One region of the Streptomyces sp. NPDC002144 genome, then DNA from elsewhere that is predicted to be linked to it. Evidence: riboswitches for the same ligand, from Rfam matches in the RefSeq annotation. Region 1 holds a riboswitch; each other region holds the start of a gene.

The links. Region 1 has a riboswitch for cyclic di-AMP ahead of ACWCQ1_RS38740 (M23 family metallopeptidase). Riboswitches for the same ligand answer to the same signal wherever they lie in the genome.
Region 2: another riboswitch for cyclic di-AMP. It lies ahead of ACWCQ1_RS40900 (M23 family metallopeptidase); the one in region 1 lies ahead of ACWCQ1_RS38740 (M23 family metallopeptidase).
Region 3: another riboswitch for cyclic di-AMP. It lies ahead of ACWCQ1_RS43680 (NlpC/P60 family protein); the one in region 1 lies ahead of ACWCQ1_RS38740 (M23 family metallopeptidase).
Region 4: another riboswitch for cyclic di-AMP. It lies ahead of ACWCQ1_RS24665 (NlpC/P60 family protein); the one in region 1 lies ahead of ACWCQ1_RS38740 (M23 family metallopeptidase).

What each region holds. Positions count from the first base shown of each region.
Region 1 covers NZ_JBSFDB010000037.1:23,042-28,743, forward strand. The annotation lists gene ACWCQ1_RS38735 (aldo/keto reductase) at 1-78, opposite strand, end outside; gene ACWCQ1_RS38740 (M23 family metallopeptidase) at 176-1,198, opposite strand; cyclic di-AMP (ydaO/yuaA leader) riboswitch at 1,211-1,367, opposite strand; tRNA gene ACWCQ1_RS38745 (tRNA-Met) at 1,613-1,686, opposite strand; gene ACWCQ1_RS38750 (dihydrofolate reductase family protein) at 1,765-2,895, opposite strand; gene ACWCQ1_RS38755 (MarR family winged helix-turn-helix transcriptional regulator) at 2,992-3,504, shown strand; gene ACWCQ1_RS38760 (GTP cyclohydrolase II) at 3,632-4,273, shown strand; gene ACWCQ1_RS38765 (histidine kinase) at 4,289-5,443, opposite strand; gene ACWCQ1_RS38770 (acyltransferase family protein) at 5,659-5,702, shown strand, end outside.
Region 2 covers NZ_JBSFDB010000044.1:3,469-9,170, reverse strand. The annotation lists gene ACWCQ1_RS40910 (M16 family metallopeptidase) at 1-353, shown strand, start outside; gene ACWCQ1_RS40905 (M16 family metallopeptidase) at 350-1,738, shown strand; cyclic di-AMP (ydaO/yuaA leader) riboswitch at 1,962-2,126, shown strand; gene ACWCQ1_RS40900 (M23 family metallopeptidase) at 2,139-2,912, shown strand; gene ACWCQ1_RS40895 (GntR family transcriptional regulator) at 3,101-3,793, shown strand; gene ACWCQ1_RS40890 (HPr family phosphocarrier protein) at 3,933-4,214, opposite strand; gene ACWCQ1_RS40885 (bifunctional acetate--CoA ligase family protein/GNAT family N-acetyltransferase) at 4,411-5,702, shown strand, end outside.
Region 3 covers NZ_JBSFDB010000054.1:41,646-47,347, forward strand. The annotation lists gene ACWCQ1_RS43670 (hypothetical protein) at 7-360, shown strand; gene ACWCQ1_RS43675 (tellurite resistance/C4-dicarboxylate transporter family protein) at 338-1,333, opposite strand; gene ACWCQ1_RS43680 (NlpC/P60 family protein) at 1,893-3,047, opposite strand; cyclic di-AMP (ydaO/yuaA leader) riboswitch at 3,056-3,227, opposite strand; gene pcrA (DNA helicase PcrA) at 3,469-5,702, shown strand, end outside.
Region 4 covers NZ_JBSFDB010000016.1:158,309-164,010, reverse strand. The annotation lists gene ACWCQ1_RS24680 (TfoX/Sxy family protein) at 130-462, shown strand; gene ACWCQ1_RS24675 (LysR family substrate-binding domain-containing protein) at 470-1,246, opposite strand; gene ACWCQ1_RS24670 (DUF5997 family protein) at 1,305-1,709, shown strand; cyclic di-AMP (ydaO/yuaA leader) riboswitch at 1,902-2,067, shown strand; gene ACWCQ1_RS24665 (NlpC/P60 family protein) at 2,076-3,734, shown strand; gene ACWCQ1_RS24660 (SDR family NAD(P)-dependent oxidoreductase) at 3,823-4,596, shown strand; gene ACWCQ1_RS24655 (LuxR C-terminal-related transcriptional regulator) at 4,837-5,643, shown strand; gene ACWCQ1_RS24650 (VOC family protein) at 5,640-5,702, shown strand, end outside.

The DNA.
Region 1 (5,702 bases):
CCAGCCGAAGACGTTGCCACCGAGGGAGAGCGGGAAGACCTCGAGGTCGGAGGAGCCGAGTTTGCGCAGAGAAGTCATGTGTATGGTCAACGCCCGCCCCGGAGACTCCTCTTCCGGAACGGCCGCAAACTTCCCGTAAACAATCGGAGGCGGCCGTTCCGGGGCGGTGCCGCTGTCAGGGGTTGAGGCCCCTGCTGCGCAGCCAGGTCATCGGGTCGATGCCGGTGGCCTGCCCGTTCGGGTGGACCTCGAGGTGCAGGTGCGGGCCGGTCACGTTGCCCGTGGCGCCGATCCGGCCGATGACGTCACCGGTGGCGACCTTCTGGCCGACGCTGACGCTGATCGAGGACTGGTGGCAGAACCACAGCTCGGTGCCGTCGTCGAGGGTGAGGATCGTGCGGTAGCCGTACGACCCCGCCCAGCCGGCCTCCGTGATGGTGCCGGAGTGGATGGCCTTGATGAGCGTGCCCGTCGGCGCGGCGAAGTCGAGGCCCGTGTGGTAACCGGAGGACCACATGGAGCCGGCCTGACCGAAGGTGCCGGTGATGGTGTAGGAGACGACCGGCAGCTTGTACTGCTTGGCGAGTTCGGCGAGCTTGGCGTCCTCGGCCGCCTTCTTGGCCGCCGCCTCCGCCTTCTCCTTGGCGGCCTGCGCCTTGGCCGCCGCGTCCTTCTCCGCCTTGGCGGCCGCCTCGTCGATCTGCTTGGCGAGGGCCGCCTCGGTGGCCGACTGGGCCTTGCTGTCGAGCTGGACCTGCTGCGACTCGGCCTGCGCCATGATGCGGTCGCGCAGCGCCTCACCGGCGTCCCGGGCACCCTGCTCGGTGTCCTTGGTGCTCACCCCGACGGCGCTGAGCGCGGTCGCGGAGCCCTTGGGGGCATCGGAGCCGGCGTCGAACACATGGGCGACGGAGGTCAGGTCGGGCAGGGAGATGGACACCGGCGGCTTGCCGGTGTTGGCGCTGGCCATGCCGCCCGCGCCGACGGCGGCTATGACACCGACGCCGAGAACCGTGGAGCTGCGGGCGAGTCCCCCGCCGCGCTGCCTGGAGACACGGTGCCGGCCGCGCACCGGGCGGATGGACTCCTCGGTGGGGTTCCACTCCTCCCACTGGCCCTCGTCGTCACTGGGGCCGAAGCCGAAGGGCCGGGTGCCCGGCACGAACGGGGCTGCCGGGGCAGGCGGGTTGGACGCCACGTGGGCGTGCTCCTTTCCTTCCTTCTCGCCTACCGGGTTAGCTGACGGGTTCGGAGCAGGAAGGTCTCCTACGCGCGTAAACCTGCCGTGGGTCCACGGCGGTCTCCGCGCGATTCACCCCAGGGTGGTGGTTCCCCGGTTCCCTTGCGGGATTCGGCGCGTGCGCACGGAGCCGCCTCTTGTGACGGCTGGGACGACCGCGCTGCGTTATCGAACGTTAATAGACTCGGGGTGGGGTTTCCAAGCAGTTCGGCTTGATCATTAAACGTTTTTGGCGCGGACGATCGGGCCATGACCGGTGAAAATCGGGCGAGTTGACCTTGTCTCAGGCTCTGCACAGGGAGTGACGGCCAGGGAAGCGGGAAACACCGAGGGCCGGAATCCAGTCACTGGATTCCGGCCCTCGGCCTTCAGTAGCGGGGACAGGATTTGAACCTGCGACCTCTGGGTTATGAGCCCAGCGAGCTACCGAGCTGCTCCACCCCGCGTCGTTGTGTAACCAGCATACGCCATCCGCGGGACGCTCAGCACCAGGGTTTCCGTCCGCCCCCGCTCCACCTGCGTTTTCAGCCCGGCAGATGGGCGTTCGGCGCCTTGGCCCGCTCCTCGTACTCGGGCAGGACGACCACCTCGACGCCCCGCGACGCCAGCAGACCGCTGCCGTCGGCGGCCTCCACGAACGTGTCCGGCTCCCGCCACGCGGTCACCACCCGCCGTACCCCCGCCTCCAGGATCAGCCGGGCGCACGGCTTGGGACGGGACGCGCGGTGGGCGCAGGGCTCCAGGCTGCTGTAGACCGTCGCGGTCGCGAGCCTCGGATCGGCCGGGTCGAGTTTCGCCAGGGCCGCCTCCTCCGCGTGGACCACGGGGTCGCCGGCCTCGCGGGAGTGGCCGCGGGCCAGCTCCGTGCCGTCGTCGGCGACGACCACGGCGCCGACGCTGAACGCGGTCCGCGAGGGCGGGCACTGGGCCGCCAGGTCGCAGGCGAGGCGGAGCCAGTGGTGGTCGGCGGCGGAGGCCAGCGGGCCGGTGCCGGGGGCGGTGGGCTCGTAGCGCATGAGGACCACGTCCTCGATCCGCCGGCTCTCCACCAGCCTGAGCCGTCCGCCCTGGTAGCCGCCCGGGCCGAAGAGGCGGGGCGCGTCGGGGTCGCCCACGAACAGGGGGGCGAGCACCAGCTGGAGCTCGTCCGCGAGCCCCTGCTGGAGCAGCTGGGTGTGGATGCGGCCGCCGCCCTCGACCATGAGCCGCCGCACACCCCGGACCTCGTGCAGATGCTCCAGCAGCCGACGCCAGTCGAGGTCGGGCCCGAGCGGGACGATGTCGGCGGCGATCCCGAGCGCGCGGGCCCGTTCGCCCCCCTTGTCGGTCGTGTAGACGACCTTGTCGCCGCCCGTGTGCCAGAACCTCGCCGCCGGATCCAGCTCGCCCGAGCCGCTGACGGTGACCTTGAGCGGGTACTCGGGCCGGCCCGAGGCGACACGGGCGGCGCGGCGCTCGGGCGAGTTGACCAGCAGCCGCGGGTTGTCGGCGCGGATCGTGCCGGCGCCGACCAGGATGGCGTCGACGGAGGCCCGTACCTCGTCGACGCGGTCGAAGTCGGCCGGGGACGACAGCAGCAGGCGCTCGGGTCCGGTGTCGTCGAGGCAGCCGTCGAGGGAGACGGCGGCGGACAGCAGGACGTACGGGTGGGGCATCGACGCGCTCCCCGGCTCGTGGTGGACGGCACGCTCGGCGCAAGGCGCTGAACGGCCACTCTTGGTTCAAGTTTGAAACAAACCTACACTGGTGGCATGACGACTCGCTGGCTCACCCCGAAGGAGCAGCGCGCCTGGCGCGCGTACATCGCGGCGACGTTCCTCGTCGAGGACGCGATCGACCGGCAGCTCCAGCAGGACGCCGGCATGCCCCACCTGTACTACTCCATCCTGGCCAACCTCTCCGAGACCCCGGAGCGGCGGCTGCGCATGACCGACCTCGCGGAGCGGACGAAGATCACCCGCAGCCGGCTGACCTACGCCGTGGGCCGGCTGGAGAAGGACGGGCTGATCCGGCGCGAGAACTGCCGCTGGGACAAGCGCAGCAGCTTCGCCGTGCTGACCGACGAGGGCATGGACGTCCTGGAACGCACCGCCCCGGGACATGTGGACAACGTACGGTCCCTGCTGTTCGACCACCTCACCGAGGAGCAGGTCGAACAGCTCGAGGAGATCTGTACGGGGATCGTCCAGCGGCTCCAGGAGGACGAGCGCCCCACGACCGACGAGGTGCCCTGGCGCCGCCGGTCGTCGCCGTCCTGTTCATGACCGGTACGTGAAGCGCCGCACAATTCTGTTGCTTCAAATTTCAAGCATGAGGTAGGGTCGCCGACCGTGCACCTGTTTCAAATCTGAAGCAGACGCCGCCAGACTACGGACGACCCCGGAGACCCGCATGCCCGACTTCCCCGCCGCCACCGAGCGCGCCCGTGTCCGGGTGCCGCTGCGCTTCGCCGACGGCTACAGCGTCGACGCCGAACTGGTCACCTTCCACGGACTGACCGACGGCCAGGAGCACGTGGCCGTCGTCCTCGGCACCCCGGCCCCGGGCACGGTCCCGCTGGTCCGGCTGCACTCCGAGTGCCTGACCGGCGACGTCTTCGGCTCCGCCCGCTGCGACTGCGGCCCGCAACTGCGCGAGGCGGTCGAGCGGATAGCCGACCGGGGCGGGGTCCTGCTCTACCTGCGCCAGGAGGGCCGGGGCATCGGTCTCTACAACAAGCTCGACGCGTACGCCCTGCAGGACCAGGGTCTCGACACGTACGAGGCGAACGCGGCCCTGGGCCTGCCCGAGGACGCCCGCGACTACACGGCCGCCGCGCAGATGCTGCGGGCCCTGGGCGTCGAGGAGCTGGACCTGCTGTCCAACAACCCCGACAAGGCCGAGCAGCTGCGGGGACTGGACATCGCCGTGCGCGACCGCGTCCCCACGGGGGTGTTCACCACCGCGCACAACGTCCGCTACCTGCGCGCGAAGGTCCTGCAGACGCAGCACACGCTGCCGCTCGGCCAGCTGACGGAGCTCACGGCCGGCTGATTCCGACGGCGTCCGTCACCACACGCACGGCAGCATGACGTCGATCACGGTCGGCCCGCCGACGGGGCTGGAGAGCTCCAGGGTCCCGTCCAGGGCGGCCACCCGCCGCCGCATCCCGACCAGCCCGGAACCGCTCGTCTCGTCGGCGCCCCCGTGCCCCTCGTCGGCGACCCGCACCCGCAGCCCGCGCCTGACCCGCTCCAGCCGGACCGAGGCCCGCGCGGAGCCGCTGTACTTGGCCGCGTTGGTCAGCGCCTCGGCGACCACGAAGTAGGCGGCCGCCTCCACGGCCGCGGGCGCCCGCACCCCGTCCTCCTCCAGCCCGGACACCTCCACGCCCGCCTCGAGCCCGCACCCGGCCGCCAGCGCCCGCACCGCACCCACCAGCCCCCGGTCCGTCAGGATCGGCGGATGGATGCCGCGCACCACGTGCCGCAGCTCGGTCAGCGCCTTCTCGGCCTGCGCCTGGGCCTCGTCGAGGAGTCGGCGGGCGGTGGCCGGGTCGCTGTCGTAGGCGCGTTTGGCGAGCCCGATGCGCATCGAGAGGGCGACCAGGTTGGCCTGGGCGCCGTCGTGCAGATCGCGTTCGATACGGCGCAGCTCGGCGCCGTGCGCGGCGATGGCGTCGGCGCGGGTCGCCGCCAACTCCTTCACCCGCGCGGCGAGTTGGGCCTTCGGGGACGGCTTGAGCAGGGCGGTGGACCAGTCGGCCTCCAGGTCGGCGATCCGCACGACCAGCGGGAGCACGAGGGGCGTACGGCGCAGCAGCCCGCTCCACACACCGTCGACGACCAGTCCCAGGGGCCACAGCGGGAGGGCGAGGGCGAGGAGGGCGCCGTAGAAGTAGTCGGCGGCCATCCAGCGCAGATCGGTGTAGGTGCCGGGGTCCCGGACGGCCGTCCGGATGCGCTCCCGGACGGTCCCCGTGATCGGCTGGTACGCCTCCGGGATCCGCTGCCCGGTCCAGGCGGCCGTCATGACCCGCTTGGCGCCGGCGATCCGCCGGATGATCAGCACCGTCTCGGGCAGCAGCCAGGCGCCGACCACGGCGAGCGTCCCGACCGCCGTGATGATCAGCACGGTGATGAAGATCCACAGCCCGAACGCCATGGCCGCGGCCAGCACGAGATGCCCAGTGGCCCTCGCCGCCTGCCGCACCGTTCTGCCCATGGGGCAACGGTAAGCGGGTGGGAGGCGGGGGCGCGGTGGAGCGGGCTGCACCATCGCGGCGGCCGGGAGCACGGCGAAGGTCCACGCTCGCCGGAATGATGGACACCGCCAACTCCTGCGGGACGGGTTGAACCCCTCGACCGCAGGCGACGTACGAGTCACCGTGGGTGGTGGACGACACCGTCAGGGGCCCGAAGAGAGGCGGAGCGATTTCAGTGGGACCGAGCCAGGCCGTAGGAGAACTCGCTCCCCTCGCCGG
Region 2 (5,702 bases), on a different contig from region 1:
GGTTCGCCGAGGAGGGCCCGACGGCCGAGGAAATGGAGCGCGCCCAGGCCCAGTTGGAGCGCGAGTGGCTGGACCGGCTCGGCACGGTCGCGGGCCGCGCCGACGAACTGTGCCGTTACGCCGTCCTGTTCGGCGACCCGCAGCTCGCCCTGACCGCCGTAAAGCGCGTCCTGGAGGTGACCCCGGAGGAGGTCCGTGAGGTCGCCGCGGCCCGCCTGCGCCCCGACAACCGCGCGGTGCTCGTGTACGAGCCGGTCTCCGGGGAGGCCGCCGAGGACGCCGATCCGCCCGAAGACCCCGAGGCCGAGGCCACCGTCGAAGCCGGCGACAAGAACGAGGAGGCGGCCAAGTGACCGAGCTCGCCGCGATGGAGTTCCACCCGCAGCCCCAGGCGGGCGAGGCCCGGCCCTGGGCGTTCCCGGCGCCCACGCGCGGGGCGCTCGACAACGGCCTGACCGTGCTGCGCTGCCACCGCCCCGGCCAGCAGGTCGTCGCCGTGGAGGTCCTGCTGGACGCGCCCCTGGAGGCCGAGCCGGCCGGCTTCGACGGCGTCGCCACGATCATGGCGCGCGCCTTCTCCGAAGGCACCGACAAGCACTCCGCCGAGGAGTTCGCCGCCGAACTGGAGCGCTGCGGCGCCACCCTCGACGCGCACGCCGACCACCCCGGCGTCCGGCTCAGCCTGGAGGTCCCGGCCTCCCGACTGGCCAAGGCACTCGGTCTGCTCGCCGATGCCCTCAGGGCGCCCGCGTTCGCCGACAGCGAGGTCGAGCGGCTGGTCCGCAACCGCCTCGACGAGATCCCGCACGAGCTGGCCAACCCCTCCCGGCGCGCCGCCAAGGAGCTCTCCAAGGAGCTGTTCCCGGCCGCCTCGCGCATGTCGCGCCCGCGCCAGGGCACCGAGGACACCGTCGAGAAGATCGACGCGGCGGCCGTGCGCGCCTTCTACGACCGTCACGTCCGGCCCGCGACGGCCACCGCGGTGGTCGTCGGCGACCTCACCGGGATCGACCTCGACGCCCTGCTCGGCGAGACCCTCGGGGCGTGGACGGGCTCCCGGGCCGAGCCCCGCCCCGTGCCTCCGGTGACCGCCGACGACACCGGGCGCGTGGTCATCGTCGACCGTCCCGGCGCCGTCCAGACGCAGCTGCTGATCGGCCGCGTCGGGCCCGACCGGCACGACCGCGTGTGGCCCGCGCAGGTCCTCGGCACGTACTGCCTGGGCGGCACCCTCACCTCCCGCCTGGACCGCGTCCTGCGCGAGGAGAAGGGCTACACCTACGGCGTACGGGCCTTCGGCCAGGTCCTGCGCTCCGCCCCGGACGGCACGGGCGCGTCGATGCTCGCCATCAGCGGCTCCGTCGACACCCCGAACACCGGACCGGCGCTCGACGACCTCTGGAAGGTGCTGCGCACGCTCGCCGAGGGCGGCCTCACGGACGCCGAGCGGGACGTCGCCGTACAGAACCTCGTCGGGGTGGCGCCGCTGAAGTACGAGACGGCGGCGGCCGTCGCGAGCACGCTGGCCGACCAGGTCGAGCAGCATCTGCCGGACGACTACCAGGCGACGCTGTACCAGCAGCTCGCCGCGACCGGCACCGTCGAGGCCACCGCGGCGGTCGTGAACGCCTTCCCCGTCGACCGGTTGGTGACCGTCCTGGTCGGGGACGCGGCGCAGATCAAGGGCCCCGTGGAGGCCCTGAACATCGGTGAAGTGACCGTGGTGTCCGCCGAGTAGCGGCACGCGTGCGTGGCGGGGCCCTGGTGACGGAAGCGTCACCAGGGCCCTCTTATGTCCGAATTGAAGAACCTTGACGGCAATTGAAGGAAATTTGAAGGAGAGTGGGCCGTTTGCCCTGTGGGATGCGCTACAAACACCCTGATCCGTTTGGGAATTGAAAGCGGCCCCGCTTAGCGTCGTCCGGGCTGTCCGTCAGGCAGTGCGCCGCACCCGCGGCACCGGACAGTCATCGCCGAGTCCCCGTACGGCGCGAGCCAGGGGAGCCGGGGACCCACCGCAGTCCCTGGGGTGAATCGGACGCCCGCGCGCACAGCGAGGGTGCTCGTAGGAGACCTTCCTGCTCCGAACCCGTCAGCTAACCCGGTAGGCGAGAGGGAAGGAAAGGAACAGCCTGTACATGGCGTTCATGTGCGCCGCCGGGAAGCACCGTCGTCCCAGCCGGATCAAGCGCTCCACCGCCCGGGCCGCCGGCGTCGCGGCTCTCGCCACCACCGGTGTCATCGGCGCCCTCGCGGCCCCCGCGCTCGCCGCCGACAACGCGGCCGACGCCGTCGAGCAGACCGGTCTCACCCCCGTCATCACCATCGGCGACTCGATCGCCGCCAAGATCGACGCGCAGGCCGACGCGCAGAAGCAGGCCGCCGAGATGGCCGCCCGCAAGAAGGCGGCCGAGGAGGCCGCGCGCAAGAAGGCCGAGGCGGAGGCCAAGAAGGCCCGCGAGGCCAAGGAGCGCGCCGCCCGCGAGGCCGAGCGCAAGCGCCTCAACACCTTCGTCGCCCCGATCTCCAACTCGTACGTCTCCACGGGCTACAAGGCCAGCAGTTCCCTGTGGTCCTCGGGCAGCCACACCGGCATCGACTTCCACGCCGCGACCGGCACCGCCGTGCACGCCGTCGGCTACGGCACCGTCGTGCAGACCGGCTGGGGCGGTGCGTACGGCAACCAGATCGTGATCAAGATGAACGACGGCACGTACACCCAGTACGGCCACCTGTCGTCCATCGGCGTCTCCGTCGGCCAGAAGGTCGTCACCGGCCAGCAGATCGGCCTGTCCGGCTCGACCGGCAACACCACCGGGCCGCACCTGCACTTCGAGGCCCGTACGACGCCGGAGTACGGCTCCGACATCGACCCCGTCGCCTACCTCCGCTCGCACGGCGTGAACGTCTGACGGAGGATCGCGAGATCCCGTGAAGCCCCGGCTCCCCGAGCCGGGGCTTTCCGCGTTTCTGTCGTGCCGCTGTCCAAAAAATATCCATGGATTCCGGCCCGCCGTCGGAAATTCCCGTCCTTTGCAATAGAGTCACTGGACACACGTCCATGGTCGACGTTTCACGGGGATTAAGGCGGAGGTCGGACATGCGTATTCCGGCGCACTCGGTGTGCACGGCCATCCGGGACGACATCGTCGCGGGTGTCTACGAGCGCGGCAGCCGCCTCACCGAGGAACTCCTCGCCCGCCGCTACGGCGTCTCGCGCGTCCCCGTCCGCGAGGCCCTGCGCACCCTGGAGGCCGAGGGCTTCGTGGTGACCCGGCGGCACGCGGGCGCGTGCGTCGCGGAACCGACCGAGCAGGAGGCCTCCGACCTGCTGGAGATGCGCCTGCTGCTGGAGCCGCTCGGCGCCTCCCGGGCCGCCCAGCGCCGCACCGAGGCCCATCTGAAGGTGCTGCGCGGCCTGGTCAGACTGGGCCAGGAGCGGGCCAGGAGGGGCAACAGCGAGGATCTGCGCTCCCTGGGCGGCTGGTTCCACGAGACGCTCGCCCAGGCCTCCGGCAGCCAGGCCATGACCTCGACGCTGACCCAGCTGCGTCACAAGATCGCCTGGATGTACGCCGTGGAGGCGCCCGCCGACCCGGTGGAGTCCTGGGCCGAGCACGGGGCGATCGTCGACGCCGTGGCGCGCGGCGACGGCGAACGCGCGCGGGCGGTCACGGCGCTGCACACCGAACGCTCGACCGCCGCGCACCGGCTGCGATTCGGGAGCCAGGAGCGGGCGAACGGTGTGAGGAACTCGCAACATGCCGTAAACATGCCGAGCCTGCGGCATTAACACGGACGCCGTATACAAAGAGGAAAGAATTCGCGGGGGCTATTTCACGCTGCCCGCCGCCGGGAATTCCGAACCCCCGGCACAGAAAATGCGAAGGGCTCGCCCGGAAATTCGGACGAGCCCTTCCGTGGTGCCGTGGTCAGACGGTCTCGGGAAGCTCCTCGAGCCCCTCGGAGACCAGCTTGGCCAGACGGTCGAGGGCCGCGTCCGCGCCCTCGGCGTCGGAGGCGAGGACGATCTCCTCGCCGCCCTGGGCGCCCAGGCCCAGAACCGCCAGCATGGAGGCCGCGTTGACGGGGTTGCCGTCGGCCTTGGCGATCGTGACCGGGATACCTGCGGCCGTGGTGGCCCGGACGAAGATGGAAGCGGGGCGGGCGTGGAGGCCCTCGGCCCAGCCGACGTTGACGCGGCGCTCAGCCATGTGATGCTGCCCTTCGGTGTTCAGGGTTGTCTAGACCAGTTTCCCACAACGTGAGGCTGCTCCGGAGAGGCTCGCGCCCCTCCGGGGTGAGTCGTCGGGCCGCGGCCTCGGCCCGTCGTCCGTCCCTCGCGCTGCTTGGTTGTCGTCCACAGACTGCCTCGCGCCGTTGTCGGACGCGAGCCGTACGCTGGGGCCCATGCAGACCTCGTCGGACCGGCACGAGTACCCCGCCCACTGGGAAGCCGACGTGGTGCTGCGCGACGGCGGCACCGCACGCATCCGCCCCATCACCGTCGATGACGCGGAGCGCCTGGTCAGCTTCTACGAGCAGGTGTCGGACGAGTCGAAGTACTATCGCTTCTTCGCGCCCTACCCGCGACTGTCCGCGAAGGACGTCCACCGCTTCACGCACCACGACTTTGTGGACCGGGTGGGACTCGCGGCCACGGTCGGCGGCGAGTTCATCGCCACCGTACGCTACGACCGCATCGGCGCCGACGGAACGCCCGCGTCGGCGCCGGCCGACGAGGCCGAGGTCGCCTTCCTCGTCCAGGACGCCCACCAGGGCCGCGGCGTCGCCTCCGCCCTCCTGGAGCACATCGCCGCCGTCGCCCGCGAGCGCGGCATCCGCCGCTTCGCCGCCGAGGTGCTGCCCGCCAACACCAAGATGATCAAGGTGTTCACGGACGCCGGCTACACCCAGAAGCGCAGCTTCGAGGACGGCGTCGTCCGCCTCGAGTTCGACCTCGAACCCACCGACCGCTCCCTGGCCGTCCAACGCGCGCGGGAGCAGCGCGCCGAGGCGCGGTCCGTACGGCGGCTGCTCGCGCCCGGCTCGGTCGCCGTCGTCGGCACCGGCCGTGCCCCCGGCGGCGTGGGCCGCGGCATCCTCGACAACATCCGGGACGCGGGCTACGCCGGACAGCTGTACGCCGTGAACAAGGCGTTCGGCGAGGACATGAAGGAACTCGACGGCGTCCCCGCCCACCGCTCGGTGCGGGACATCGACGGGCCCGTCGACCTCGCGGTCGTCGCCGTGCCGGCCGAGCACGTCCCCGAGGTCGTCACCGAGTGCGGCGAGCACGGCGTGCAGGGGCTGGTCGTCGTCTCCGCCGGCTACGCCGAGAGCGGGCCGGACGGACGCGAACGGCAGCGCGAACTCGTCCGGCACGCGCGCGCGTACGGCATGCGGATCATCGGCCCGAACGCCTTCGGCGTCATCAACACCTCCCCGCAGGTACGGCTCAACGCCTCCCTCGCCCCCGAGATGCCCCGCGCCGGCCGGATCGGCCTGTTCGCCCAGTCCGGGGCCATCGGCATCGCCCTGCTGTCCCGGCTGCACCGGCGCGGCGGCGGTGTCACGGGCGTCACCGGCGTGTCCACCTTCGTCTCCTCCGGCAACCGCGCGGACGTCTCCGGCAACGACGTCATCCAGTACTGGTACGACGACCCGGACACCGACGTCGTCCTGATGTACCTGGAGTCCAT
Region 3 (5,702 bases), on a different contig from region 1:
GGCCTCATGGACGTACTCATCCACCTCTTCGTCGGCCTGCACATCGTCGGCATCGCCGCGCTCCTCGGCGGCTTCCTCACCCAGCTGAAGGCGATGGGCCGCGGTGAGGCCCGCTTCGTCCCGGGGATGCTGCACGGCGCGCTGACGATGCTGGTCACCGGCGCGATCCTGGTCGGGCTCAACCAGGCCGACGACCATCACGTCAACAACATCAAGATCGGCGTCAAGCTGGCGCTGCTGGTCGTGATCCTCGGGCTGGTCTATGTGAAGCGGGACGAGGAGAAGGTGGGCAAGAGCCTGTTCGGGCTGGTCGGCGCGCTCACCACGGTGAACGTCTTCATCGCGGTGCTGTGGACCTGAGGCCTGCGCGGGCGGCCGCGAGGGCCTGAGCGGCGACCGCCAGCCACGCCGCCACCGCGATCCACAGCAGCACCTGCCCCGGCCCCTTGAGCCACGGCACGTGCAGGGCGGTGGCGACCGACAGGACGGCCGTCGCCGTCATCCCCATCGGGAACACGGTCGCCCAGCGGCGCACGTCGTAGGCGGGCCGCGGCCGCGTCACCTCAGCGACGAGCAGTACGGCGTACCAGGCCGCGTCCAGCGCGAGCAGCGCGAAGGTGACGGTGCGCAGGACACCGCGGTCGTCGCCGCTCCACAGATACGGGGGCGGGCTGTCCGCGGCCACGAGCCTCGCGCCGGCCAGCGCCGAGATGGAGAGCGCGCCACCCGCGACCCACTGGTCGCCGGCGCCCTCCACGACCTGCCGCAGGTCGAACCGGGCGAAGGCGAGACCGTAGAGGACGAGGCCGAGCCAGAACAGCACGAGCGCGGTGTGCGCGAGCCACGCCGTCGACTCCGCGGCGGCGAGCACGGCGCCGAGCACGGCGAGCCCCTGGGTGGCCACGCAGCACAGGAACACCGCGCCGGGCATGCGCCGCCGCCAGTGCCGTACGACGTCCACGAGCAGCACCGGCCACAGCACGGCCGCCAGCGCGAGCAGCGCCTCCGCGAGGGTGTGCCATCCCAGGACCGAGAAGCGGGTGCCGAGCACGGTGGTCGCTGCGACGGCGGCGAGCGACCCGGGCGTCCCGGCCTCCGCCAGCCATCTCTCCCGGTCCCACAGCAGCCGCGCGGCGAAGTCCGCCGCCAGGCCCAGCCAGCCAACGCAGGTCAGCACGAGGGCGATCCGCGACACCGTCTCGTGTCCCGTCAGCTGAAGCCCGACCGACAGGATCCCGGTCGCCATGACGGCGGCCCCGGCCGCGGGCGGCCGCTGCGCCCACCAGACGAGGAGAGCGGAGCGGTCGGGCACGGGGCTGCTGCTGCCGGGCATGCGGCCGATGGTAGGGAGGCCAGCCAGGAGTCCGAGAAGGGCACGCGCGCGGGCAGAAGGAAATACGCGCGGGCGCGCGGAGCGGAAGAGGGGCGCAGACCGACGCCTACGCGCCGAGGCGCGGTTGTGCACACCGGCACACAAACAACGCCCCACGCCTACCGCAACGGCAGGCGACCGCCCGCATCCGTTTGCGCGCTCCCGCACCCCACGGCCGGGCGGCGCTCGAAGCGGCCTCGCACGCCTGCCGGGCGCTCGGTCGACGGGCGCGCAGGGACCGTCACGCGCCCGCATGCCAACGCCGGGTGGCGCTCGAAGCGGCCTCACACGCCTGCCGCGCGCTCGGTCGACGGGCGCTCAGAGAGCGTCGCGCGCCGCTCATCCCACCGCCGTGCGGCGCGAGCAGCGGCCTCACACGCCTGCCGCGCGCTCGGTCGACGGGCGCTCGGGGACCGTCGCGCGCCGCGCATCCCACCGTCGGGTGGCGTGCCAAGGGCCGCGTGTGCCCGGCGGTTCCGACCGGGGCGCGCGAGGACGTTCGTGCGTCGCGGTCATCGCCTCACGCGGGGCGTACCACGCTGTGGATGATTGATTCGCCGGCGTAGTAGATGGACTCCTCGCGGACGTACGCGCCCGGCTTGGGGGCGTGGATCATCATGCCGTTGCCGATGTAGACGCCGACGTGGCTGATGTCGTCGTAGAAGAAGATCAGGTCGCCGGGCCGGGCGTCGGCGAGGGAGACGGTGGTGCCCGCGTTCACCTGGTCGTAGGTGGTGCGCGGGAGGTCCACGCCCGCGGCCTTCCACGCGGCCTGGGTGAGGCCGGAGCAGTCGTAGGAGCCGGGACCGGTGGCGCCCCAGACATACGGCTTGCCGATCTGCGCGCGGGCGAACGCGAGCGCCTTCGCGGCCTTGGCGGCGTACGAGGAGTCCGTGGTGTCCGTGGAGCCGGTGTCCGAGGAGGAGGTGCCGTCCTGGGACGTCGTCCCCTCCTGGGCCTTCCGCGCCGCCGCCTGCTGCTGGGCCAGCTCCGCGGCCTTGCGCGCGGCCTCCTCCCGCTGCTTCTTCTCGATCGCCGCGAGCCGCGCCTTCTCCTCGGCCGTCAGCTTCGACAGCAGCTCGCGCGCGTCGGAGAGCTTCTTCTGCACCGTGGCCTTGGCGGTCTGTAGATCGTTCTGCGACGTGCTGAGCGTCTCGAGGCTCCGGGAGGCCTCCTCACGCTTCTTCATCGTCGCGGACTGCTCGGTGAAGTAGTCGTCGACCTCGCTCTTCTGGCGGGCGGTCAGCCGGCCCATCAGCTGCGTCTGGTCGAAGTAGTCCTGCGGGGAGTCGGCGAGCAGGAAGGTCGCCGTGTCGGGCGCGGCGGCACCCGTCCGGTACTGGGCGGCGGCGAAGGAACCGAGCCTCTCGCGCTCCTCGTTGAGCTTCTGGGCGCGCTTGGCGACGTCGTTGAGCAGGGAGTCGACCCGTCTGCGCTGCTTGGTGGTCTTCTCCTTGGCCGCGTTGTACTTCTCGGTGGCCGACTCCGCCTGGCGGTACAGGTCGTCGACCTTCTTCTCGACTTCCTCGAGGCTGGGGCCGCCGTCGGCCGAGGGGGCGGCGTTGGCCGACTGGGAGAGCAGGGCCACGGAGGTGAGGGCGGCCGTGGCGAGAGCGGGGGTGCGTATGCCTGCTACGCGCGTAACGGCGGGACGTGTCTTGCGGTGCGACGCCAAGACCGGCGACTCCTTCCATCGTCCGCCTACCGGGTTAGCTGTCGGGTTCGGGCGGGTGGTTCGGAAGGGTTGCCCTACGGCCCGGGCCCCGGAAGGGGGGCCGGCCGATTCACCCCAAGGTCCTCGTGGGTCCCCGGCTCCGGCTGCGCGGCGGCGCCCCGGACTCGGCGGAGGCCGCACGGCCCGGCGAGGTTCGCCGGTGGGGGTCGTACGGCCTGCCCGAACGGTAGCCAACTGGTGTGGTCCGTGTGAAGGTTGATGTTCGATTTGTCCGATACATTTCCGTGACCTTCGACCGGCCCCACCCACCCGGCCACGTGCGGTGATGGCGCGCCACGCAGCGTGTACGGGGCATCGGGATCCGGCGATGTTCTCAGGGCGGCCGCGGGCTGTCAGTGGGGCGCCCTAGACTCGGAGAGCGATGAGCAGCCTCTTTGACGACAGCTTCCTGGCGGACCTCCAGGCCCCTCGCGGGCACGCGGAGGAACCCCCGCCGCCGCCCGAGGACGATCACGTACCGGAGCCCGTTCCGGACGACCTGTTCGGCGGGAAGTTCGACGTGCCGCCGGACCGGGACGCCTACTACCGCGACGGCGCCCCCCGCCCGGCGATCGACCCGGCGGCGCTGCTGGACGGGCTGAACGAGAACCAGCGCGCGGCCGTCGTGCACCATGGCGCCCCCCTGCTCATCGTGGCCGGCGCCGGCTCCGGCAAGACCCGTGTCCTCACCCACCGCATCGCCCACCTCCTGGCCGAGCGGAACGTGCACCCGGGCCAGGTCCTGGCGATCACCTTCACCAACAAGGCCGCCGGTGAGATGAAGGAGCGCGTCGAGCAGCTCGTCGGCCCGCGCGCGAACGCGATGTGGGTGATGACCTTCCACAGCGCGTGCGTGCGCATCCTGCGCAGGGAGAGCAAGAAGCTCGGCTTCACCTCCTCCTTCTCGATCTACGACGCCGCCGACTCCAAGCGCCTGATGGCCCTGGTCTGCCGCGACCTGGACCTCGACCCCAAGCGCTACCCGCCGAAGTCCTTCAGCGCCAAGATCTCCAACCTGAAGAACGAGCTGATCGACGAGGAGGACTTCGCCGCCCAGGCCACCGACGGCTTCGAGAAGACCCTCGCCCAGGCCTACGCCCTCTACCAGTCACGGCTGCGCGAGGCGAACGCCCTCGACTTCGACGACCTGATCATGACGACGGTCAACCTGCTCCGCGCCTTCCCGGACGTCGCCGAGCACTACCGCCGCCGTTTCCGGCACGTCCTGGTCGACGAGTACCAGGACACCAACCACGCCCAGTACGCGCTCGTGCGCGAGCTGGTGGGGACGAGCGAGCACCCCGTCGACGTCCCGCCGAACGAGTACGACGTCCCGCCCGCCGAGCTGTGCGTGGTGGGTGACGCGGACCAGTCGATCTACGCCTTCCGCGGGGCGACGATCCGCAACATCCTCCAGTTCGAGGAGGACTACCCGGACGCGACGACGATCCTCTTGGAGCAGAACTACCGCTCCACCCAGACGATCCTGTCCGCGGCCAACGCGGTCATCGAGCGCAACGAGTCCCGCCGCCCCAAGAACCTGTGGACCAACGCCGGCGCGGGCGCGCGCATCACGGGCTATGTCGCCGACACCGAGCACGACGAGGCCCAGTTCGTCGCCGACGAGATAGACCGTCTCACCGACGCGGGTGACGCGAAGGCCGGGGACGTCGCCGTCTTCTACCGGACGAACGCACAGTCCCGTGTCTTCGAAGAGGTCTTCATCCGCGTCGGCCTGCCCTACAAGGTCGTCGGCGGTGTCCGCTTCTACGAGCGCAAGGAGGTCCGGGACGTCCTGGCCTATCTGCGCGTGCTGGCCAACCCCGAGGACTCGGTGCCGTTGCGCCGCATCCTGAACGTCCCCAAGCGCGGCATCGGCGAGCGCGCCGAGGCGATGATCGACGCCCTCTCGCAGCGCGAGAAGATCAGCTTCCCGCAGGCGCTACGCCGCGTCGACGAGGCGTACGGCATGGCCGCGCGCTCCGCCAACGCGGTCAAGAAGTTCAACACGCTGATGGAGGACCTCCGTACGATCGTCGAGTCCGGCGCGGGCCCGGCGACCGTCCTGGAGGCGGTGCTCGAACGCACCGGCTACCTCGCCGAGTTGCAGGCCTCCACCGACCCGCAGGACGAGACCCGTATCGAGAACCTCCAGGAACTCGCGGCCGTGGCCCTGGAGTTCGAGCAGGAGTCCGGTGAGGGCGAGGAGTCCCCGGGGCTCGCCGACTTCCTGGAGCGGGTCGCGCTGGTCGCCGACTCCGACCAGATCCCGGACGAGGAGGAGGACGGCTCCGGAGTCATCACCCTGATGACCCTGCACACCGCCAAGGGCCTGGAGTTCCCGGTGGTCTTCCTCACCGGCATGGAGGACGGCGTCTTCCCGCACATGCGCGCCCTCGGCCAGACCAAGGAGCTGGAGGAGGAGCGGCGGCTCGCCTACGTCGGCATCACGCGCGCGCGTGAACGGCTGTATCTGACCCGCTCCGCGCTGCGCAGCGCCTGGGGGCAGCCGTCGTACAACCCCCCCTCCCGCTTCCTGGAGGAGATCCCGGCGCAGCACGTCGACTGGAAGCGGACGGGCGCCACGTCCCCCGTCTCCTCGGGACCTGCGTCCGG
Region 4 (5,702 bases), on a different contig from region 1:
GTGCGGTCCGCGCGGACGCGACGTGAGGAGAGCCCACACTCCGGCCGGGGGCTCACCTCCGGCTGAACCGGACAGGCGTGCGGGGCCATCCTGGAATCCTGGGAGTCGAAGCACGGAGCGAGGCGTGGCATGGCGTACGACGAAGCGTTGGCCGAGCGGATTCGGCGGTATCTGGGGGCCGATCCGGACATCACCGAGAAGCGGATGTTCGGGGGGCTCGCGTTTCTGCTGCGCGGGAACATGGCGGTGAGCGCGAGTGGCGCCGGGGGGCTGATGGTCCGTGTGGGGCCGGAGGCCACGGACGCGGCGCTGGCCCGACCGGGCGCGCGACTCCTCGACATGACGGGGCGGCCGATGCGTGGCTGGATCGTCGTCGACCCGTCCGCGCTCGCCGACGACGGGGTCTTGGGCGCATGGATCGACGAGGGGTACGCCTTCGCCGCGGGGTTGCCGCCGAAGTGAGACGTTCCTACGAGCGGCGGCCGGGCCTGCCTCGTCTGCCGGGCTTGGAGCCGCCCGCGCGGGGAGTGCGGCCCGGCTGCTTGGCGGGGGCCGGCTTGCGGTGGGCGGAGGACTTCTGCTGCTCCTCCCGCCTCGGCTTCTCCTCCCGGCCTGGCTTCTCCTCGGGCTGCTGCTTGCGGCCGCGCGAGCTGTTGACCGTGCGGCCGCGCACGATGCCGATGAAGTCCTCGACCAGTTCGGTGGTCGCTTCCTCGGGCCAGGACAGGGCGACACCGGACTGCGGGGCGTCGACGACCGGGCGGTAGGTGAGGTCCTTGCGGTGGTGCAGACGGGCGAGGGACTGGGGGACGACGAGGAGGCCGACGCCCGCAGCGACCAGTTCCACTGCGTCCTCGGTGGTGGCGGGGCGCTCGAAGGCGGGTTCACCGGGAGGGGCGTCCCAGCCGAAGACGTCGTCGAGGGGGTGGAAGAGCACCTCGTCGGCCAGATCGGCGAGCGTCACCTCGTCGGCCGCCGTGATCACGTGGTCCTTGGGGACCACGACCACCGTTGTCTCGGTGTACAGCGGGATCGCGCTGAAGAACCCACGGTCGACCGGCAGCCGTACCAGGCCCGCGTCCGCCTCGCCCGCACGCAGCACCTCGGGCGCCTCGGCGGCCGGTACGGCGATGAGGTGCAGCGGGATCCCGGGCAGCCGCTCGTTCCAGATCCGCACCCACTTGGCGGGCGTCGTCCCCGGGACGTACGCGAGCCGGAACGTGGGGGATGTCTCCGAGCCTGTCACCTGGCCAGGTTACCGGCCGTGGTCGAGGGCCCCGTACCCGGTCGATACCCTGGACCCCATGAAGTCGCACCAGACCACCCAGACGATGAAGCCCGCGACCGCGGCGAAGAAGCTGGGTGTGTACCTCGAGGCCACCCCCGCCGAGTTCCGTGAGGGTGTCGTCTCGCGCGCCCAGCTCGACCAGCTCCAGGCCGAGCCGCCCGAGTGGCTGCGCGAGCTGCGGGCCAAGGGGCCGCACCCCCGTCCGGTGGTCGCGGCGAAGCTGGGCGTCTCCATCGCGGGGCTGGCGCGCGGCGGGGTGACCGAGCCGCTGACCACCGAGGAGATCGAGGCGCTCAAGCAGGAGCAGCCGGAGTGGCTGGTGAAGGAGCGGGCCACCCAGGCGGAGGTCCGCAAGGAGGCGGCGCGGATCAAGAAGCGCGACGCCGAGCGGGCGGCCCAGGAGGACGGTCCGCGGTCCTGAGGCACCCGCCGTCGCGACGGTCGGTCACGCTCCCGATCCGCTGTGTGCACGAAACCGGAATCTGACGGCCCGTCACGACGAAGGTCACAAAAGCGTATCGGACATTCTGCCCTTCAACCTTCACACCAGCCGCACAAGTTGGCTAGCGTGGGTCCAGGCCACTCGAGTTCCTCCGGCGAACCCCGTCGGGACGCGTGGCCTCCGCCGAGTCCGGTGTCGAACCGGAGCCGGGGACCCAACCGAATCATGGGGTGAATCGGCCCAACTGCCCGCACGGGCAAGGGTCGTAGGGCATGCCTTCCGGATACGACCGCCCGAACCCGACAGCTAACTCGGTAGGCGGAGTACGGAAGGAGTACGGCTCCCATGGCGCCGGATCGACCATCGCGCACGGGCGGCTCCGGCCTCCCCGGGATGCGCAACTCCACTCTCGCCGCGGCGGCCCTCACCTCGGTGGCCATGCTCTCGCAGAGCGCCGACGCCGTGCCCCTCGCCGGGGAGGACGCCCCCAGCCGGGAGGCCGTCCGGGACCGGGTGAGCAGCCTCTACGACCGGGCCGAGTCCGACACCGGCCAGTGGAACTTCACCCGCCCGACGGTGACCGGCTCGCGAGGACGCGGCGCACCGGCGGGCGGCGGCAGGCGCTCGGACCCCGATCTGGACAACGTGACCCGGCAGTGGTTCGACGCGGCGCGCGCCTCGCTGGGGCCGACGATCCCGGCGATCCTGCCGGCCGACCGCATGCCCGCCCAGCGCACCTCCTCCCCCCGCCCGGCCCCGTCGCGGCCCGCGCGCTCCCCGGAGGCACGGACCGGCTTCGAACTGGAGGCACCCGGCCGGCCCGTGGCCGAGCTGCCGGCGGGCGGAACGCGCCGCCCGGTCGCCGAGCTGACCGCGGGTGGCGGCACGGCCGCGCTGCCCGCCGTACCGGCGCAGCGGCAGGAGTCCGCCATGGCGGCGGGCGCGACGGGCGGCGAGCCGCGGCAGGCCTCGCTGCGTACGTCCAAGGAGCAGAGCCAGCGCAAGATCGCCGCGGCGAGTGAGCTGCTGTACCGGTACACGGCCCGGCAGACGTCCATACCGCAGTCGGCGGTCATGTCACCGACGCCCATGGCGGAGCAGACGGCGGTCATGCCCTCGCTGGCCATGACACCGCAGTCGACCATCATGTCGCCGACGGCCACGGGGCCACAGGCGACCATCATGTCCCCGGCGGCCACGGCATCCCAGTCGGCCGTCATGCCCTCGATGACCATGGCAGCGCCGCAGCCGGCTCTGGCGCCGGTGCCGGCGCCCTGGTCGGACCAGGCGAGCCGTGCGACCGAGGAGGCCTGGCGGCTGCAGCAGCCGTCCGTGCTCGACACGGGCGTGCCGGCGAGCGAACCGTGGGGCCCGCAGCAGCCGGCCGTCCCCGACATGGGTCCGTCCATCACCGACACTGGGGCGCAGCAGCAGTTGACCGCCCTGGACACCGGCACGCAGTGGAGCTTCCAGCAGCCCACCGTCGAGGCGGCCCCGCAGCAGCAGTCCGTCATGGACACGGGTGCGTGGAACCTGCCCGCCGCGGTCGACTCGAGCCTGCCCGTGTCGGACCAGTGGCGCCGGCTCCAGGAACCGTCGGTCCTCGACACCGGGGTGCCCGAGGCGCCCGCCGAGCCGGCGGTCGGCACCAAGGCGGACCGGGCCGTGTCCTTCGCCCGGGCGCAGATCGGCAGGCCCTGCCTGTGGGGCGCGGTCGGACCGGAGTCGTACGACAACGCCGGGCTCACCCAGGCCGCCTGGCGGGCCGCCGGGGTCGCGCTGCCGCGGTCCACGCACGAGCAGGCGAGCACCGGCACGGTGGTCCCGCTCGCCGAGAGCCGTCCCGGTGACCTGATCTTCTTCAACGACAACTTCAGCCACGTCGGCCTCTACACCGGCAACGGTCTGATGATCCACGCCCCCGGACCGGGCGCGGTGATCCGCGAGGAGTCGGTCCACTACGCCGGCGAGGCCGCGATCCGCATAGCGGTGCGCCCCGCCTAGCAGCACACGCTTCACCGAGGAGGCCGTCCACGAACCGTGGGCGGCCTCTTCGGCCGCTGACGCTGCCTCGCCGGTGAAGGATGGCTGCATGAGTGATCAGTACGAGGGGCGACTGGCCGGGAAGACCGTCGTCGTCACCGGGGCCGCGGGCGGCCAGGGCGCCGCCGAGGTGGAGGCGCTGACCCGGGCCGGCGCCCGGGTGGTGGCCACGGACGTGCGACCGCAGGGTGACGTGCGGCGGCTGGACGTCAGCAGGGAGAGCGACTGGGCCGCGCTGGCCGCGGAGTTGAAGGAGTCGTACGGCGAGATCCACGGTCTGGTGAACAACGCGGGCGTCATCCGGCGCGAACGGCTCGGTGAGGTACGGCCGGAGGACTTCGCACAGGTCCAGGCCGTCAACACCACCGGACCGCTGCTCGGGATCCAGCACCTCGCGCCGCTGATGCCACCGGGTTCCTCGATCGTCAACGTCGGTTCGTCCGCCGCGCTCACCGGCTACTACCCGGTGGCGTACACCGCCAGCAAGTGGGCGTTGCGGGGGCTGTCGAAGATCGCGGCGACCGAGCTGGGGCCGAAGGGCATCCGGGTCAACACCGTGCATCCCGGGTACATCGAGACGCCGATGACCGCCGCCGCCACCCCGGCGTTCCGTGCGGCGACCATCGGGGAGACACCGCTGGGCCGCAGCGGCACGGTGGACGACATCGCGCCGCTGGTGGTGTTCCTGCTCTCCGACGAGTCGTCCTTCATCACCGGGGCCGAGATCCCGGTGGACGGCGGGCTGACCGCGCACGGCGGCGTCAGGTCCATCTCGGACGCGATGCGGGCGGCGAATCCGCCGGGAGGAGCGGGAGGAGTCTGAACTCCTCGGACCTCCGCGGGCCGCCGGTCCCCCGCTCCGGCGGCCCACACGGGCTCCGGGCCTCGGAGAGCACCGGCGGTCCCCCACCGAACCGCCGGGTCTCCCCGCCGCGGCCGCTGGTGCGCCGTTGTGCTGGAGTACATCCGTGAACGTCCTTGTTGCTCCGTTGCAGTCTGAGGCAGGCTGGACGTCGCCGGTATGGGTACAACTGCGTACGCGGCGCACGATCGGAGTGGGAACGTGGCACAGGTGTTGGTCGGGGCGCAGGAACGCATGCTGTCGGTGGCGGTCGCGGCACTGCACGAACGGGAGCCCGATCGGCTGTGGCCGATGCTCGCGGACGCCCTGCCCGGCCTGTGCGGCGGTGAGAGTCTGATCTACAAGCTGGACGACTGGAACGAGTCCGGGGGCACGGTCGGCATGCCGTCCGCCGTCGCCGCCGAGTTCGCGGTGCTCCGGGACGAGGCCGTGGGCCTGCTGCGGGAGGGCTACCCGTTCGCGTCCCTGTACTCCTCCGGGCCGGACCGCACCCCGCTGACCGCGCGCCGGGCGGTGGGGCGGGCCTGGTCGTCGAGCCCCACCGCCGAGCTGATCGGCGACCTCATGGCCGCCGACCACGTCCTGGCGATCCCGCTGCCCGGAACCACGACCCCGATCACCGGATGCATGGTCTACCGCTCCGGTACGGACTTCACCGACGACCATCTCCGGCTGGCGGCCCAGCTCCAGCCGCTGCTGGCCGCCGTGGAACAGCAGCGGCAACTCCTGGAACGCCACCGGCGTTCGACCGACCCCTCGGCCGCCCCGGACTGCGGGTTGACGCCCCGTGAGACGGCGGTCCTGGTGCTGCTGGCGGACGCGCTGACCGCGGCCGCGATCGGCCGGCGGCTCGGCATATCGGATCGCACGGTGCACAAGCATGTCGAGAAGATCTACCGCAAACTGGGCACACGCGACCGCATCAGTACGGTGCTGCGGGCCCAGCGGCTCGGCCTGGTCCCCACGCCCGCCGTGCCACGGGACACCAACGCCTGGAGCCAGTCATGAAGCCGAACCGCTCCATCCCCTCCGCGACGGTCATCCCCGTCCTGATCTATCCCGACGTG